DNA from 3 places in the Streptomyces sp. NPDC048337 genome. Region 1 is predicted to be linked to each of the others. Evidence: riboswitches for the same ligand, from Rfam matches in the RefSeq annotation. Region 1 holds a riboswitch; each other region holds the start of a gene.
What was found. Region 1 has a riboswitch for cobalamin ahead of ACGFYU_RS25870 (ribonucleoside-diphosphate reductase subunit alpha). Riboswitches for the same ligand answer to the same signal wherever they lie in the genome.

Region 1 (4,770 bases):
CCCCGAAGATGATCCAGAAGGAGACCCAGGTCCGGGTCATCGGCTACGGCGCCATGCTCACCGAGTCCTTCGTCGCCATCATGGCGATGATCGCGGCCACCATCATCGAGCCCGGGCTCTTCTTCGCCGTGAACTCCCCCGGCGGGGTCATCGGCACCACGGTCGAGACGGCTTCCGCGGCGGTGACCAACTTCGGCTTCGCCATCACCCCGGACGCCCTCGCGCAGGCCGCCAAGGACGTCGAGGAGGCCAGCCTGCTGTCCCGTACGGGCGGCGCGCCGACCTTCGCACTCGGAATGTCGGAGATCTTCTCGGCCGTCATCGGCGGCGCCGGCATGAAGGCCTTCTGGTACCACTTCGCCATCATGTTCGAGGCGCTGTTCATCCTGACGACGGTCGACGCGGGCACCCGCGTCGGGCGGTTCATGCTCCAGGACACCCTCGGCAACGTGCACAAGTCCTTCAAGAACGTCAGCTGGAAGCCGGGCGTCTGGCTGGCGAGCGCCATCGTCGTCGGCGGCTGGGGCTACTTCCTGTGGGTCGGCATCAAGGACCCGCTGGGCGGCATCAACCAGCTCTTCCCGCTGTTCGGCATCGCGAACCAGCTGCTCGCGGCCGTGGCCCTGGCCGTCTGCACCACGCTGCTGGTCAAGTCCGGCCGGCTGAAGTGGGCCTGGGTGACGGGCGTTCCGCTGGCGTGGGACGTGGCCGTCACGCTCACCGCGAGCTACCAGAAGATCTTCTCGGAGGACGTGAAGGTCGGCTTCTTCGCCCAGCGCGACAAGTACCAGAGCGGGATCGACGCGGGGAAGGTGCTGCCGCCCGCGAAGAACATGGACGACATGCACACCGTGGTCACCAACGCCACGGTGGACGGCGCGCTGTCCGCGCTGTTCGCGCTCCTGATCATCATCGTGCTGGCGGACGCGGCCCGGACCTGCTTCAAGGCCATCAGCAGCCCCGAGTCCGTGAAGCTCTCCGAGGTCCCGTGGACCGAGTCGAAGATCATCGCCCCGGCCGGGCTGATCCCGACCGCCGAGGAGCGGGCGGAGCTCGCCACGGCGGGCCTCGACTCGGGCGGCGGGCGCCCGAAGGAGCCGGTGGCCTGATGAGCGTGCGCAGCGCGCTGGCGCGGGCCCGGTACTACGTACGGGAGTTCTCGGGCGAGGCGGCGTACGACCGCTACGTCGCCCACGCCCGCTCCCACGACCCGGCCGCCGAGGTCCTGACCCGGCGCGCCTTCGAACGGGCCCGCACGGACTCGCGCGAGGCGGACCCCCGCGAGGGCTTCCGCTGCTGCTGAACACGTACGAAGGGCCCCGCCGTTCCCCGGCGGGGCCCTTCGGCGCGTGCGGGGTCAGCGCACCCAGTCCTTGAGGCGCTCGGTCTGGAGGGTGATGCCGACGGGGTCGGGAAGCTTGACCTCCCTGCCGAAGGGAACGGTGCGCACGGTCTCGTAGCGGCCGCCGTCCGGGTCGCTGTGGACGAGCACCTGGCACTTGAGCCGGTCGATGAGCAGGTAGACGGGGATGCCGGTCTCCGCATAAGCGCGCGGCTTCTCGACCCGGTCACGCTGCTCGGTGTCGGAGTCCCACGAGGTCACCTCGACGGCCATCAGGATCGGGCCCGGTTCCGCCCAGTCACCCTGCCCGACGAACGCGTCCTCGTGCGCCAGAACCCCGTCCGGAATCGCGCGGCCCTCCCGGTACTGTTCCGCCTTGATCCCCTGCCCTTGGTGCAGCCAGAAGTCCGGGTGGTGCTGCATACAGATCCGGGACAGCCACACGATGATCCGCCCGTGGTCCCCGTCTGGCATGGCCTTGCTCCTCAGCACCCCACCGATGAATTCCAGTCGCAGCCCCTCTTCCTCGCGGGCGGCTATGCGGGCCAGGTGCTCGAAGGACTCGGTCGACAGGTGGGGACGTTCGGTCATGACGCTCATGCCTCGCTCGCCTTCCTCGACGGTGCTGTCTCCGACGATAGCGCCGGGCACCGACAGGCGTCCGGCACACTCGACCGCATGGACATCGTGATCAGGGAAGCGCTGCCGGAGGAATACGAGGAGCTCGGGGAGATCACCGCGCGGGCCTACCTCGGGGACGGGCTGCTCACCTACGGCGAGGAGGACCCGTACCTCGCCCGGCTGCGGGACGTGGCCGGGCGGGCCGCCCACAGCGAGATACTCGTCGCCGCGCGCAGCGACGGCCGGCTGCTCGGCGGTGTGGCCTTCGCCCCGCCAGGCAGCGCGTACTGCGACATCGCCGGGGAGGGAGAGGCGGAGTTCCGGATGCTGGCCGTCGCCCGGGAGGGCCGCGGGCAGGGGGCCGGCGAGGCGCTCGTGCGGGCCTGCATCGACCGCGCCCGGGCCCTCGACGGCGTACGGCACCTCGTGCTGTCCACGTCGGACGACATGCCGGCCGCCCACCGGATCTACGAACGCCTCGGCTTCGTACGGACCCCCGCGCGGGACTGGGAGCCCTTCCCCGGCCTCACTCTGCTTACGTACGGTCTCGAACTGTAGCCGCGGCGACACAACATCTAGGGGGTCACACACGAGGCGGCCCCCACATGTATGCTCATGCTCGCTGTCGCCGCAGGGGAATCCGGTGTGAATCCGGAACTGTCCCGCAACGGTATGAAGTACACCCATCGGTGTACTCGCAAGTCCGAAGACCTGCCGACGGTGCGCCCGGCTCGACCGAACCGGGTGCCGATACGTCCGGGCCTCGCGGTTGGGCCGGTGGACGCCATGCGGTGTACGCGTACCTGCCACGCCCGCATGCGCCTCCCCGTGCCCTGCCCACCGACGCCGGGCCGAGCGAGGGAGAGCTCCCGCCGTGACCATCGCGCCTTCCGCACCGCGCGCCGAGTCCACTTCTGGCGACAACACCGAGGGCCCGGGGGCCACGCTGCTGCGTACCCTCACCGAGCTGACGGCCGACCTCCCCGACACCGACCCCGGCCGGGTGGCCGCCGCCGCGCTGCGCGGCCGCAGCTCCGCCGCCGACGAGGCCGAACTGCGCGGGCTGGCCACCGAGTCCGCCGCCGGCCTGATCTCCGAGGACCCGGCGTACTCCAAGCTCGCCGCCCGGCTGCTGACGCTGGCCGTGGCCGACGAGGCCGCGGGCCAGGGTGCCACCTCCTTCTCCACCTCCGTCGAGGTCGGCCACCGCGAGGGCCTCATCGCCGACCGCACGGCCGAGTTCGTACGGATCCACGCGAGCCGCCTCGACGCGCTGGTGGAGCACACCCTCGCCGAGGGCGCCGACGACCGCTTCGGCTTCTTCGGCCTGCGCACCCTGCACAGCCGCTACCTGCTGCGCCACCCGATCACCCGCCAGGTCATCGAGACCCCGCAGTACTTCATGCTGCGCGTGGCCTGCGGCCTCGCGGAGGACGAGAGCGTGCGCGCCGTCGAGGAAGTCGCCTCCCTCTACCGGCTGATGAGCCGCCTCGACTACCTGCCGTCCTCCCCCACGCTCTTCAACTCCGGCACCCGGCACCCGCAGATGTCCTCCTGCTACCTGCTGGACTCCCCGCTGGACGAGCTCGACTCGATCTACGACCGCTACCACCAGGTCGCCCGCCTCTCCAAGCACGCCGGCGGCATCGGCCTCTCGTACTCCCGCATCCGCGCCCGCGGTTCGCTGATCCGCGGTACGAACGGCCACTCCAACGGCATCGTGCCGTTCCTGAAGACCCTCGACGCCTCCGTCGCCGCCGTGAACCAGGGCGGCCGCCGCAAGGGCGCCGCCGCCGTCTACCTGGAGACCTGGCACGCGGACATCGAGGAGTTCCTGGAGCTCCGCGACAACACCGGCGAGGACCAGCGCCGCACGCACAACCTGAACCTCGCCCACTGGATCCCGGACGAGTTCATGCGCCGCGTGAACGCCGACGCCGACTGGTCGCTGTTCTCCCCGGCCGACGTCCCCGAGCTGGTCGACCTGTACGGCGCGGACTTCGACGCCGCCTACGTCAAGGCCGAGGCGGCCGGGCTCGCGAAGAAGACCATGCCGGCCCGCGACCTGTACGGCCGCATGATGCGCACCCTCGCGCAGACCGGCCAGGGCTGGATGACCTTCAAGGACGCCTCCAACCGGACCGCGAACCAGACCGCGCTGCCCGGCACGGTGGTCCACTCCTCCAACCTCTGCACCGAGATCATCGAGGTCACCAACGACGGCGAGACCGCCGTCTGCAACCTCGGCTCGGTCAACCTGGGCGCCTTCGTGGCCGACGGGGAGCTGGACTGGGAGCGCCTGGACGAGACCGTCCGCACGGCGGTCACCTTCCTCGACCGCGTCGTGGACATCAACTTCTACCCGACCGAGCAGGCCGGCCGCTCCAACGCCAAGTGGCGTCCGGTGGGCCTGGGCGCGATGGGCCTCCAGGACGTCTTCTTCAAGCTGCGGCTCCCCTTCGACTCCCCCGAGGCGAAGGCCCTGTCGACGAAGATCTCCGAGCGGATCATGCTGGCCGCGTACGAGGCCTCCTGCGACCTCGCCGAGCGCGGCGGCCCGCTCCCGGCCTGGGCCGAGACCCGCACCGCCCAGGGCGTACTGCACCCCGACCACTACGACGTGACCCTGCACTGGCCCGAGCGTTGGGACGCCCTGCGCGCCCGCATCGCCGAGACCGGCATGCGCAACTCCCTGCTCCTCGCCATCGCCCCGACCGCGACGATCGCCTCGATCGCGGGCGTGTACGAGTGCATCGAGCCGCAGGTCTCCAACCTCTTCAAGCGCGAGACGCTGAGCGGTGAGTTCC
Region 2 (4,770 bases), on a different contig from region 1:
CCGTCCTCATCGAGACGATCACCGCCGCCTTCGAGATGGAGGAGATCCTCTACGAGCTGCGCGAGCACAGTTCGGGTCTGAACGCGGGCCGCTGGGACTACCTCTTCAGCCTGATCAAGACCTTCGCGCACCGCACCGACTTCCTCCTCCCCGACCGGGACCGGGTCACCATGACCGCCCCGTTCATGCGGGCGTACACCGAACTCCTCGTCCGCACCTGCCACAAGCGCGGCGCCCACGCCATCGGCGGCATGGCCGCCCACGTCCCCGGCAAGGACCCGGCCGCCCACGAGGCCGCGCTGGCCAGGGTCCGGCTGGACAAGGAGCGGGAGGCCGAGGACGGCTTCGACGGCTCCTGGGTGGCCCACCCGGGCCTGGTCCCGGTCTGCCGGGACGCCTTCGACGCGGTCCTCGGCGACCGGCCGCACCAGCTGGACCGCACCCGCGGCGACGTCGCCGTCCGGGCCTGCGACCTGCTCTCGGTGCGCCGGGTCGGCGGCTCGCCGACCCCGGACGGCGTGCGCGCCAACGTCGCCGTCGCGCTGCGGTACTTCGACGCCTGGCTGCGCGGGCGCGGAGCGGTCGCCCTGTACGGGCTGATGGAGGACGCGGCCACCGCCGAGATCGCCCGGGTGCAGCTCTGGCAGTGGCTGCGCCATCGCGCCGTCACCCGCGAGGAGGTCCTCGGCCTGCTCGACTCCGAGTGCGCGGCGCTCGCCGCGGAACAGCCCGGCGCCGAGGTGGCCGCGGCCCGCCGGATCCTGGAGGAGACCGCCCTCGGTCCCACCCTGCCGCCCTTCTTCACCCCCGGGGCCTACGCCCGCCACCTCGTCCGCCGTACGGAGGCACGCTCATGACCAGCCCCCTCAGCCGGGTCGGAGTCGTCGGTGGCGGCCTGATGGGCGCCGGCATCGCCGAGGTGTGCGCCCTCGCCGGGCTCGACACCCTCGTCTGCGAGGCCGACGCCACCGCCGCCCGGGCGGCCGCGAACGCGTCGCGGTCTCCCTGGAACGGGCTGTCCAGCGCGGGAAACTCGACCGTCTCTCCGCCGAGCACGCCCTCGCCCGCCTCGTCTTCACGGCCGACCTCGACGAGCTCGCGGACCGCCGTCTCGTCATCGAGGCCGTCACCGAGGGCGCCGAGGTCAAGACGGAGCTGTTCACCGCGCTCGACAAGATCGTCGAAGACCCGGAGGCCGTCCTCGCGTCCAACACCTCCGCCATCCCGATCATGCGCCTGGGCATGGCCACGGGGCGCGCCGACCGGGTCGTGGGCCTGCACTTCTTCAACCCCGTTCCCGTCCTGCCCCTGGTGGAGATCGTCTCCTCCCTGCACACCTCCACGGAGACCGTGCGCACGGTGGAGTCCTTCGCCCGCGACACTCTGGGCAAGAACGCCATCCACTCCACGGACCGGGCCGGCTTCGTCGTAAACAGCCTCCTCGTCCCCTATCTGCTCTCGGCCGTGCGCATGGCCGAATCCGGATACGCCACGCCCGCCGACATCGACGCGGGCATGGAACTGGGCTGCGCCCACCCCATGGGCCCGCTCAAACTCGCCGACCTGATCGGTCTGGACACCGTCGCCGCCATCGCCGACTCGATGTACGAGGAGTTCAAGGAGCCGCTGTACGCCCCGCCGCCGCTGCTCCAACGGATGGTGCAGGCGGGATTGTTGGGCCGGAAATCGGGTCGTGGATTCCACACCTACACCGGGTAGGCTTGCGAACGCAGCTGGTTCGCCCCCGTCCTCCCCCATGGCCTGAACGGCTTGGGGGGACCCCCATGGCGGGACGCGTCGTAAGAGGGAACCCGGTGGGAATCCGGGACTGCCCCGCAGCGGTGAGTGGGAACGACCGCCGTCATACGCACTGGGACCGGAACCGGTCCTGGGAAGCGACGGCCAGTAGGTGCCGCCTCGTGAAGAGGTCGGTGTGCCCGCGAGTCCGAAGACCTGCCCGTTGCCCGTGCGCGAACGACCGCGCACGGTTTCCCGGTGACCTCGTGGGCGGGTCGGCGTGCACATCGGGCGGATCTCCCGTCGCGTACCCAGGCGTACGCGATCCGGCGGTCCGCCCGTTCCGGCACCCCTTCGCGCCCTCGGCCCTCACCGGGTCCATGGAGACACGCTCGCGAAGGAGAGTTCCGTGACAGACAAGTCCGCAGCCGCGGCAGTACAGCCCACCGTGTACGGCTACCCGCGGCAGGGGCAGAACCGCGAACTGAAGAAGGCCGTCGAGGGCTACTGGAAGGGCCGCGTCACCGCCGAGGCCCTCCACCGCACCGCCGGACCTGCGCCGCTCGAACTGGCGCCAGCTCGCCGAGGCCGGCATCACGGAGGTGCCGACCGGCGACTTCTCGTACTACGACCACGTACTGGACACCAGCGTGATGGTCGGCGCCGTCCCCGCCCGACACCGGGCGGCGCTCGCCTCCGACGCCCTCGACGGCTACTTCGCGATGGCCCGCGGCACCCAGGACGTGGCTCCGCTGGAGATGACCAAGTGGTTCGACACCAACTACCACTATCTGGTCCCCGAACTCGGCCCCGACACCGCCTTCACCGCCGACTCCGCCAAGCAGGTCGCGGAGCTGCGCGAGGCCCTGGCCCTCGGGCTGACCGCCCGGCCCGTGCTCGTCGGCCCGATCACCTACCTGCTGCTGGCCAAGCCGGCCCCGGGCGTCGCCCCCGGCTTCCAGCCGCTGACCCTGCTCGACCGGCTGCTGCCCGTCTACGCGCGGGTCCTCTCCGACCTGCGGGCCGCCGGCGCCGAGTGGGTGCAACTGGACGAGCCCGCCCTCGTCCAGGACCGGACCCCGGCCGACCTGGGCGCCGCGGCCCGCGCCTACCGCGAGCTCGGCGCGCTCACCGACCGGCCCAAGCTGCTGGTCGCCTCCTACTTCGACCGGCTGGGCGAGGCCCTGCCGGTGCTCGCCAAGGCGCCCGTCGAGGGCCTGGCCCTGGACTTCACCGAGCGGGCCGCCGGCAACCTCGCCGATCTCGCAGCCGCGGGCGGCCTGCCCGGCAAGCGCCTGGTCGCGGGCGTGGTCAACGGCCGCAACATCTGGATCAACGATTACGCGAAGTCCCTCGCCACGCTGGGCACGCTGCTGGGCCTCGCCGACCGGGTCGACGTGGCCGCGTCCTGCTCCCTGCTGCACGTCCCACTGGACGCCGCCGCCGAACGCGACATCGACCCGCAGGTCCGCCGCTGGCTGGCCTTCGCCCGGCAGAAGACCGCCGAGATCACCACGCTGGCCCGCGGCCTGGCCCAGGGCACCGACGCCATCGCGGCCGAACTCGCCGCCAACCGGGCCGACCTGGCCTCCCGCGCCAGCTCGGCGATCACCCGCGATCCCGCCGTACGGGCCCGCGCCGACGCGACCACCGCGGCCGATGCCCGCCGTCCGCAGCCCTACGCCGACCGGGCCACCGCCCAGCGGGCCCATCTGCGCCTGCCTCCGCTGCCCACCACCACGATCGGCTCCTTCCCGCAGACCCCGGACCTGCGCACCGCCCGCGCCGACCTGCGCGCCGGCCGCATCGACAGGGACGGCTACGAGGAGCGCATCAAGGCTGAGATCCGCGAGGTCCTCGCCTTCCAGGAGAAGGCCGGCATCGACGTCCTCGTGCACGGGGAGCCCGAACGCAACGACATGGTCCAGTACTTCGCCGAGCAGCTCACCGGCTACCTGGCGACCCAGCACGGCTGGGTCCAGTCGTACGGGACGCGCTACGTCCGCCCGCCGGTCCTCGCCGGCGACATCTCCCGGCCCGACCCGATGACCGTCCGCTGGACCTCGTACGCCCAGGCGCAGACGGGCCGTCCCGTCAAGGGGATGCTGACCGGCCCGGTCACCATGCTCGCCTGGTCCTTCGTACGCGACGACCAGCCGCTCGGCGACACCGCGCGCCAGATCGCGCTGGCCCTGCGGGACGAGGTGAACGACCTGGAAGCGGCGGGGACTTCGGTGATCCAGGTGGACGAGCCCGCCCTGCGCGAGACGCTGCCGCTGCGGGCCGACGGGCACACGGAGTACCTGGCCTGGGCCACCGAGTCGTTCCGGCTCACCACGAGCGGGGTCCGGCCGGAGACCCAGATCCACACCCACATGTGCTACGCCGAGTTCGGCGACATCCTGCGGGCCATCGACGACCTCGACGCCGACGTCATCAGCCTGGAGGCCGCCCGCTCCCACATGCAGGTGGCGGACGAACTCGCGGGCGCGGGCTACCCGCGCGAGGTCGGCCCCGGCGTATGGGACATCCACTCGCCGCGCGTCCCCTCGGCCGACGAGGCGGCGGCCCTGCTGCGCAAGGGGCTTGAGGCGATCCCGGCCGAGCGGCTGTGGGTCAATCCCGACTGCGGCCTGAAGACCCGCGGCTGGCCCGAGACCCGGGCCTCCCTGGAGCACCTGGTCGCCGCGGCCCACACGGTCCGGTCGGAGCTGACCTCCGGCTGAACCGGCCCCCGCGGAGGCGGCCGAGCCCTCGGTGTACGCCCGCCGGCCGGGCCACCGCTCCGCGCGGGACCGGCGGGGTCCGGGAGCCGCCGGCGGGCGGGAGCACGTCCGCGGCACCGAAGCCGATCGGTTCCCGGCCCCGTGTGTGCGTCCTGTGCGCCACACGGGGCCTGCGATCCAGGAGGGACGCACGGCCGGCTCCCGAGCGGGCACCGGCCTCCACGCCGCGCCTCGGGCATCGGCCATGCCCAGCCCCCGGCCAGGGCGGTTACGGATTCCCGGCCGCGCGGCGGCCCATGGCACTGCT
Region 3 (4,770 bases), on a different contig from region 1:
CCACGCGCAGCCGTGGACGGGCAGCCGTCGCAGTATCTCCAGCAGCGGAGGCCAGTCACCCTCGCGGAAGCGCTGCCACAGCGGACGGGGCTCCTCGTACGGGAAGGCCGGCCCCCCGTACGGGAAGGCCGGCCCCCCGTTCGGCTGCCACGCCGGGCCGTAGGGGTTCTCTCCGCCGAAAGTCACGCCGGTTTCCTTCCTGGGTGCGGGACGCGTCGACACAGTCAACTGCCAACGGGGCCTTCGCACATGGGGTTGCGCACACCTGCCCGGCACTCGCCCCGGGTCGGCGGCGCCGCGATACCGGGGGCCGGGGGGTGCAACCGACGAGGGGTGCCCGATATCTCTATAATTGACCCATTTGTCCCCGCCTCTTCAGAATCGAGGGGACGTCATGATCCATCCGCGCCTGCACCGGCTCACCGCCGTGACCTCCGGGGTGCTGCTCGCCGCCGGGCTCTCCCTCGTAGCTCCGGCCTCGGCCACGACGGCCGCCGCCGGTCGCGCACCGGCCCAGACCCAGACGCCGCTCGTCGTCAATGCCCGCTGGGGCGGGCACCCCACCTACGACCGGCTCGTCATCGACCTCAAGGGGGGCCTCCCCTCGGTCACCGTCACTCCCGTCTCCCACCTGGTCTACGACGGGTCCGGCAAGCCCGTCCCGCTGGCCGGGAAGTTCTTCCTGCAGATCCGGCTGAACCCCGCCGCCGCGCACGACGACGCGGGGCACAGCGTCTACAAGGGGCCCAAGCTCCAGAAGATCTTCCTCCCCCAGCTCAAGGGCCTCGCCCTGACCGGCGACTTCGAGGGGTACGTCACCTTCGGCGCCGCCTTCGCCACGAATCCGTACTACCGCACCTTCACGCTGCACTCGCCCGACCGGTTCGTCGTGGACTTCGCGCACACCAACCGGTGCTAGCGGTGCTCGGGATTGGGGAAGTCGAAACGGCAGCCGGCGTCCCACAGTGAGCGCTGGTTGCCGTGCGCCGGAATCCCGCCCGCCCGCTTGAGGAGGGCGGCCAGGTGCATCAGGTTCCAGGACATGAAGGTGGTGTTCCGGTTGGTGAAGTCGTTCTCGGGGCCGCCCGAGCCCGGGTCGAGGTAGGAGGGCCCGGGTCCGGCCTCGCCGATCCAGCCCGCGTCGGCCTGCGGCGGGATCGCGTAGCCGAGGTGCTGGAGGCTGTAGAGGATGTTCATGGCGCAGTGTTTGACGCCGTCCTCGTTGCCGGTGATCAGCGCACCGCCGACGCGTCCGTAATAGGCGTACTGGCCCTGCTCGTTCAGGAGCGAGGAGCAGGCGTAGAGCCGCTCGATGACCTGCTTCATCACCGAGCTGTTGTCGCCCAGCCAGATCGGGCCGCACAGCACGAGGATGTCGGCGTCCATGATCTGGCTGTAGAGCACCGGCCACTGGTCGCTCTCCCAGCCGTGGTCGGTCATGTCCGGCCAGACGCCCGTCGCGATGTCGTGGTCGACGGCCCGGATGAGCGAGGTCCGGACGCCGGCCGACTCCATGACGGCGCGGCTCTTGTCGATCAGGCCCTCGGTGTTGCTGGTCTCGGGCGAGCGCTTGAGCGTGCAGTTCACGTAGACGGCGGTCAGGTCCGGGTACGAGTAGTCGGCTGCCACCCCTTCACACTGGGCGGATCGGGCCGGCGCCGCCACCGGAGCGCACCCATCCGGGACATCCGGGATAGGGTCAGTGGGCCTTGGTGTTCGGGAAACCGGTGGGAAACCGGTGCGGCCCTCGCCACTGTGATCGGGAAGTCCGGCTCCACTCTCCCCCAGACTCCGTCCGGGAGGTGCCCCCAGCGGGAAGCCACTGGGCCCGCGCGGGAGACCGCACGGCCCGGGAAGGCGGAGCCCGGGCATCAGTACCCGTGAGCCAGGAGACCGGCCGGGGCGCGCTGTCCATCCACGAGGTGCTGGAGAGGTCTTCCCCACACATGCACATAGCCGAGGGCTTCCTGCCCCCCTTGCACGCGGTCGCCTGGGGCGCCGCGTCCGCCCCCTTCGTCGTACACGGTGTCCGCGCCCTGAGCCGCGAGGTGAAGGCCAATCCGGAGAGCACCCTGCTGCTCGGGGCGTCCGGAGCGTTCACCTTCGTCCTGTCCGCGCTGAAGATCCCCTCCGTGACGGGCAGTTGCTCGCACCCGACCGGCACCGGGCTCGGGGCCATCCTCTTCCGGCCACCGATCATGGCCGTGCTCGGCACGATCACCCTGCTCTTCCAGGCGCTGCTGCTGGCGCACGGCGGGCTGACCACCCTCGGCGCCAACGTCTTCTCCATGGCGATCGCCGGGCCGTGGGCGGGGTACGGCGTCTACCGGCTGCTGCGCGGCCTCGACGTGCCGCTGATGGTGACCGTGTTCTTCGGCGCCTTCTTCGCCGACCTGGTCACCTACTGCGTGACCTCGGTGCAGCTGGCGCTCGCCTTCCCGGACCCGGTGACGGGCTTCCTCGGCGCGCTCGGGAAGTTCGGCGGGATCTTCGCGGTCACCCAGCTCCCGCTCGCGGTGAGCGAGGGCCTGCTGACCGTGCTCGTGATGCGGCTGCTGATGCGGTCCAGCCGGTCGGACCTGGTCCGCCTCGGCGTCGCGAAGCTGAAGGAGGCGACGGCCCGATGAGCCGGAACGCGAAGATCAACACCCTGCTGCTGTTCCTGGTGGCGGCGCTGGCCGTACTCCCGCTCGCGCTGGGGCTCGGCGACGACAAGGAGGAGCCGTTCGCGGGCGCCGACGCGCAGGCGGAGGCGGCCATCACCGAGCTGAAGCCGGACTACGAGCCGTGGTTCTCGCCGCTGTACGAACCCCCGTCCGGGGAGATCGAGTCGGCGCTGTTCGCCCTCCAGGCGGCCCTGGGCGCGGGCGTGCTCGCGTACTACTTCGGCGTCCGCAAGGGCCGCCGCCAGGGGGCGGCGGCAGCGGAGGCCGCCTCGTCCGCGCCCGCCCCGGAGGCGTAGGGGTGCTGCCGATCGACGCGGCCGCGCACGGCAGCCGCTGGCGGCACCGGCACCCGCTGGAGAAGGCCCTGCTGGGGATCGGGCTGACGGTCACGGCGGTGTGCCTGCCGCCGTGGCCCGGCGGGCCGGTGGTCGCCGCCGCCACGCTCGCCGTGCTGCTCGGCCCCGCCGGGGTCACGGGGCGGCAGCTGTGGCGGGCCTTCCGGATCCCGCTCGGCTTCTGCTTCACGGGGGCGCTGCCGCTGCTGTTCGCCGTGGGCGGGCCCGACGGGCTCGTCGCACTGGCCCCCGACGGCCCCCGGCAGGCGGTGGAGCTGCTGCTGCGCACCTCCGCGGCCTCGCTCGGCGTGCTGCTGTTCGCTTTCACCACCCCGGTCTCCGACGTGCTGCCGCGGCTGGTCCGGGCGGGGGTGCCGGCCCCGGTGGTCGACGTGGCCCTGGTCATGTACCGCATCGGGTTCCTGCTGCTGGACTCCCTCGCCCGCGTCCGCCAGGCGCAGGCGGCCCGGCTGGGCACCACCGGCCGGGCGGCGGCGTGGCGTTCGCTGGCCGGGCTCGCGGCGACCTCTTTCGTACGGGCCTTCGACCGCGCGGCTCGGCTCCAGTCGGGCCTGGCCGGGCGCGGCTACGACGGCGCGCTGCGGGTGCTCGTACCGGAGTCCGCGCTGTCCTGGCGGTTCCTGGCCGCGTCGGCGGCGCTTCTGGCGGCCCTGGTGGCCGTGACCCTCGTACTGAAGGAGCTGTACCTGTGAGGCCGTTGGTGGAACTGGTGGGCGCGGGCTACGCGTACGAGGACGGGCCCGCCGTGCTGTCCGGGGTGGACTTCGGGATCGCCGAGGGCCGCGCGCTGGTGCTGCTGGGCCGCAACGGCAGCGGCAAGACCACCCTGATGCGGCTGCTGAGCGGGGGCCTGCGGCCGGGCTCGGGCGCGCTGCACCTCGACGGCGCGGCGGTGGCCCACGACCGGGCCGGCCTGACCCGGCTGCGGACCGCGGTCCAGCTGGTGGTCCAGGACCCGGACGACCAGCTGTTCGCGGCCTCGGTGGAGCAGGACGTGTCCTTCGGGCCGATGAACCTGGGCCTGCCGTTGCCGGAGGTCCACGAGCGCGTCGAGTCGGCCCTGGCCGCGCTGGACATCACGGCGCTGCGGGACCGGCCGACGCACCTGCTCTCCTACGGGCAGCGCAAGCGGGCGGCGATCGCGGGGGCGGTGGCGATGGCTCCGCGGGTGCTGATCCTGGACGAGCCGACGGCGGGGCTGGATCCGGACGGGCAGGAGCGGCTGCTGGACGCCCTCTCGGGCCTGCGTTCGGCGGGCACCACGGTGGTCATGGCCACCCACGACGTGGAGCTGGCGGTCCGCTGGGCCGACGACGCGGCGGTCCTCACCCCGGGCGGGATCCGCACGGGCCCGGCCGAGGTCCTCCTCTCGGACCCGGCCCTCCTGGCCGAGGCGGGCCTCCGCCAGGCCTGGTCCCCGGCGGTGACGGCCTTCCTCCGTACCCACGGCTTCCTCGCCGCCGACGCCCCCGGCCCCCGCCTCCCGGAATCCCTGTCCACGTGGCGCTGACCGTCCCGTCCGCGGGGCCGGACAAACCTAGGATGGCGGCATGTCGCTGCCCCACGCCATCCTCACCGCCCTGCTCGAGAAGCCCTCGTCCGGGCTGGAGCTGACCCGGCGGTTCGACAAGTCGATCGGATACTTCTGGTCCGCGACGCACCAGCAGATCTACCGCGAGCTGGGACGGCTGGAGGAGTCCGGGCTGATCCGGGCGCTGCCCAGCGAGGTGCCCGTGCGCGGGCAGAAG

Region 2: it holds a riboswitch for cobalamin, as region 1 does, so the genes downstream of both, metE (5-methyltetrahydropteroyltriglutamate--homocysteine S-methyltransferase) here and ACGFYU_RS25870 (ribonucleoside-diphosphate reductase subunit alpha) in region 1, are expected to answer to the same signal.
Region 3: it holds a riboswitch for cobalamin, as region 1 does, so the genes downstream of both, ACGFYU_RS24455 (energy-coupling factor ABC transporter permease) here and ACGFYU_RS25870 (ribonucleoside-diphosphate reductase subunit alpha) in region 1, are expected to answer to the same signal.

Annotation. Positions count from the first base shown of each region.
Region 1 covers NZ_JBICYR010000018.1:3,735-8,504, forward strand. Annotated here, with positions in the region: gene ACGFYU_RS25850 (carbon starvation CstA family protein) at 1-1,109, shown strand, start outside; gene ACGFYU_RS25855 (CstA-like transporter-associated (seleno)protein) at 1,109-1,303, shown strand; gene ACGFYU_RS25860 (Uma2 family endonuclease) at 1,358-1,942, opposite strand; gene ACGFYU_RS25865 (GNAT family N-acetyltransferase) at 2,021-2,521, shown strand; cobalamin riboswitch at 2,566-2,697, shown strand; gene ACGFYU_RS25870 (ribonucleoside-diphosphate reductase subunit alpha) at 2,838-4,770, shown strand, end outside.
Region 2 covers NZ_JBICYR010000005.1:165,558-170,327, forward strand. Annotated here, with positions in the region: gene aceB (malate synthase A) at 1-857, shown strand, start outside; partial or broken gene ACGFYU_RS10850 (3-hydroxybutyryl-CoA dehydrogenase) at 854-1,719, shown strand; cobalamin riboswitch at 1,801-1,955, shown strand; partial or broken gene metE (5-methyltetrahydropteroyltriglutamate--homocysteine S-methyltransferase) at 2,147-4,463, shown strand.
Region 3 covers NZ_JBICYR010000016.1:87,347-92,116, forward strand. Annotated here, with positions in the region: gene ACGFYU_RS24440 (hypothetical protein) at 1-186, opposite strand, end outside; gene ACGFYU_RS24445 (hypothetical protein) at 395-919, shown strand; gene ACGFYU_RS24450 (flavodoxin family protein) at 916-1,629, opposite strand; cobalamin riboswitch at 1,694-1,917, shown strand; gene ACGFYU_RS24455 (energy-coupling factor ABC transporter permease) at 1,947-2,627, shown strand; gene ACGFYU_RS24460 (energy-coupling factor ABC transporter substrate-binding protein) at 2,624-2,962, shown strand; gene cbiQ (cobalt ECF transporter T component CbiQ) at 2,965-3,714, shown strand; gene ACGFYU_RS24470 (ATP-binding cassette domain-containing protein) at 3,711-4,532, shown strand; gene ACGFYU_RS24475 (PadR family transcriptional regulator) at 4,573-4,770, shown strand, end outside.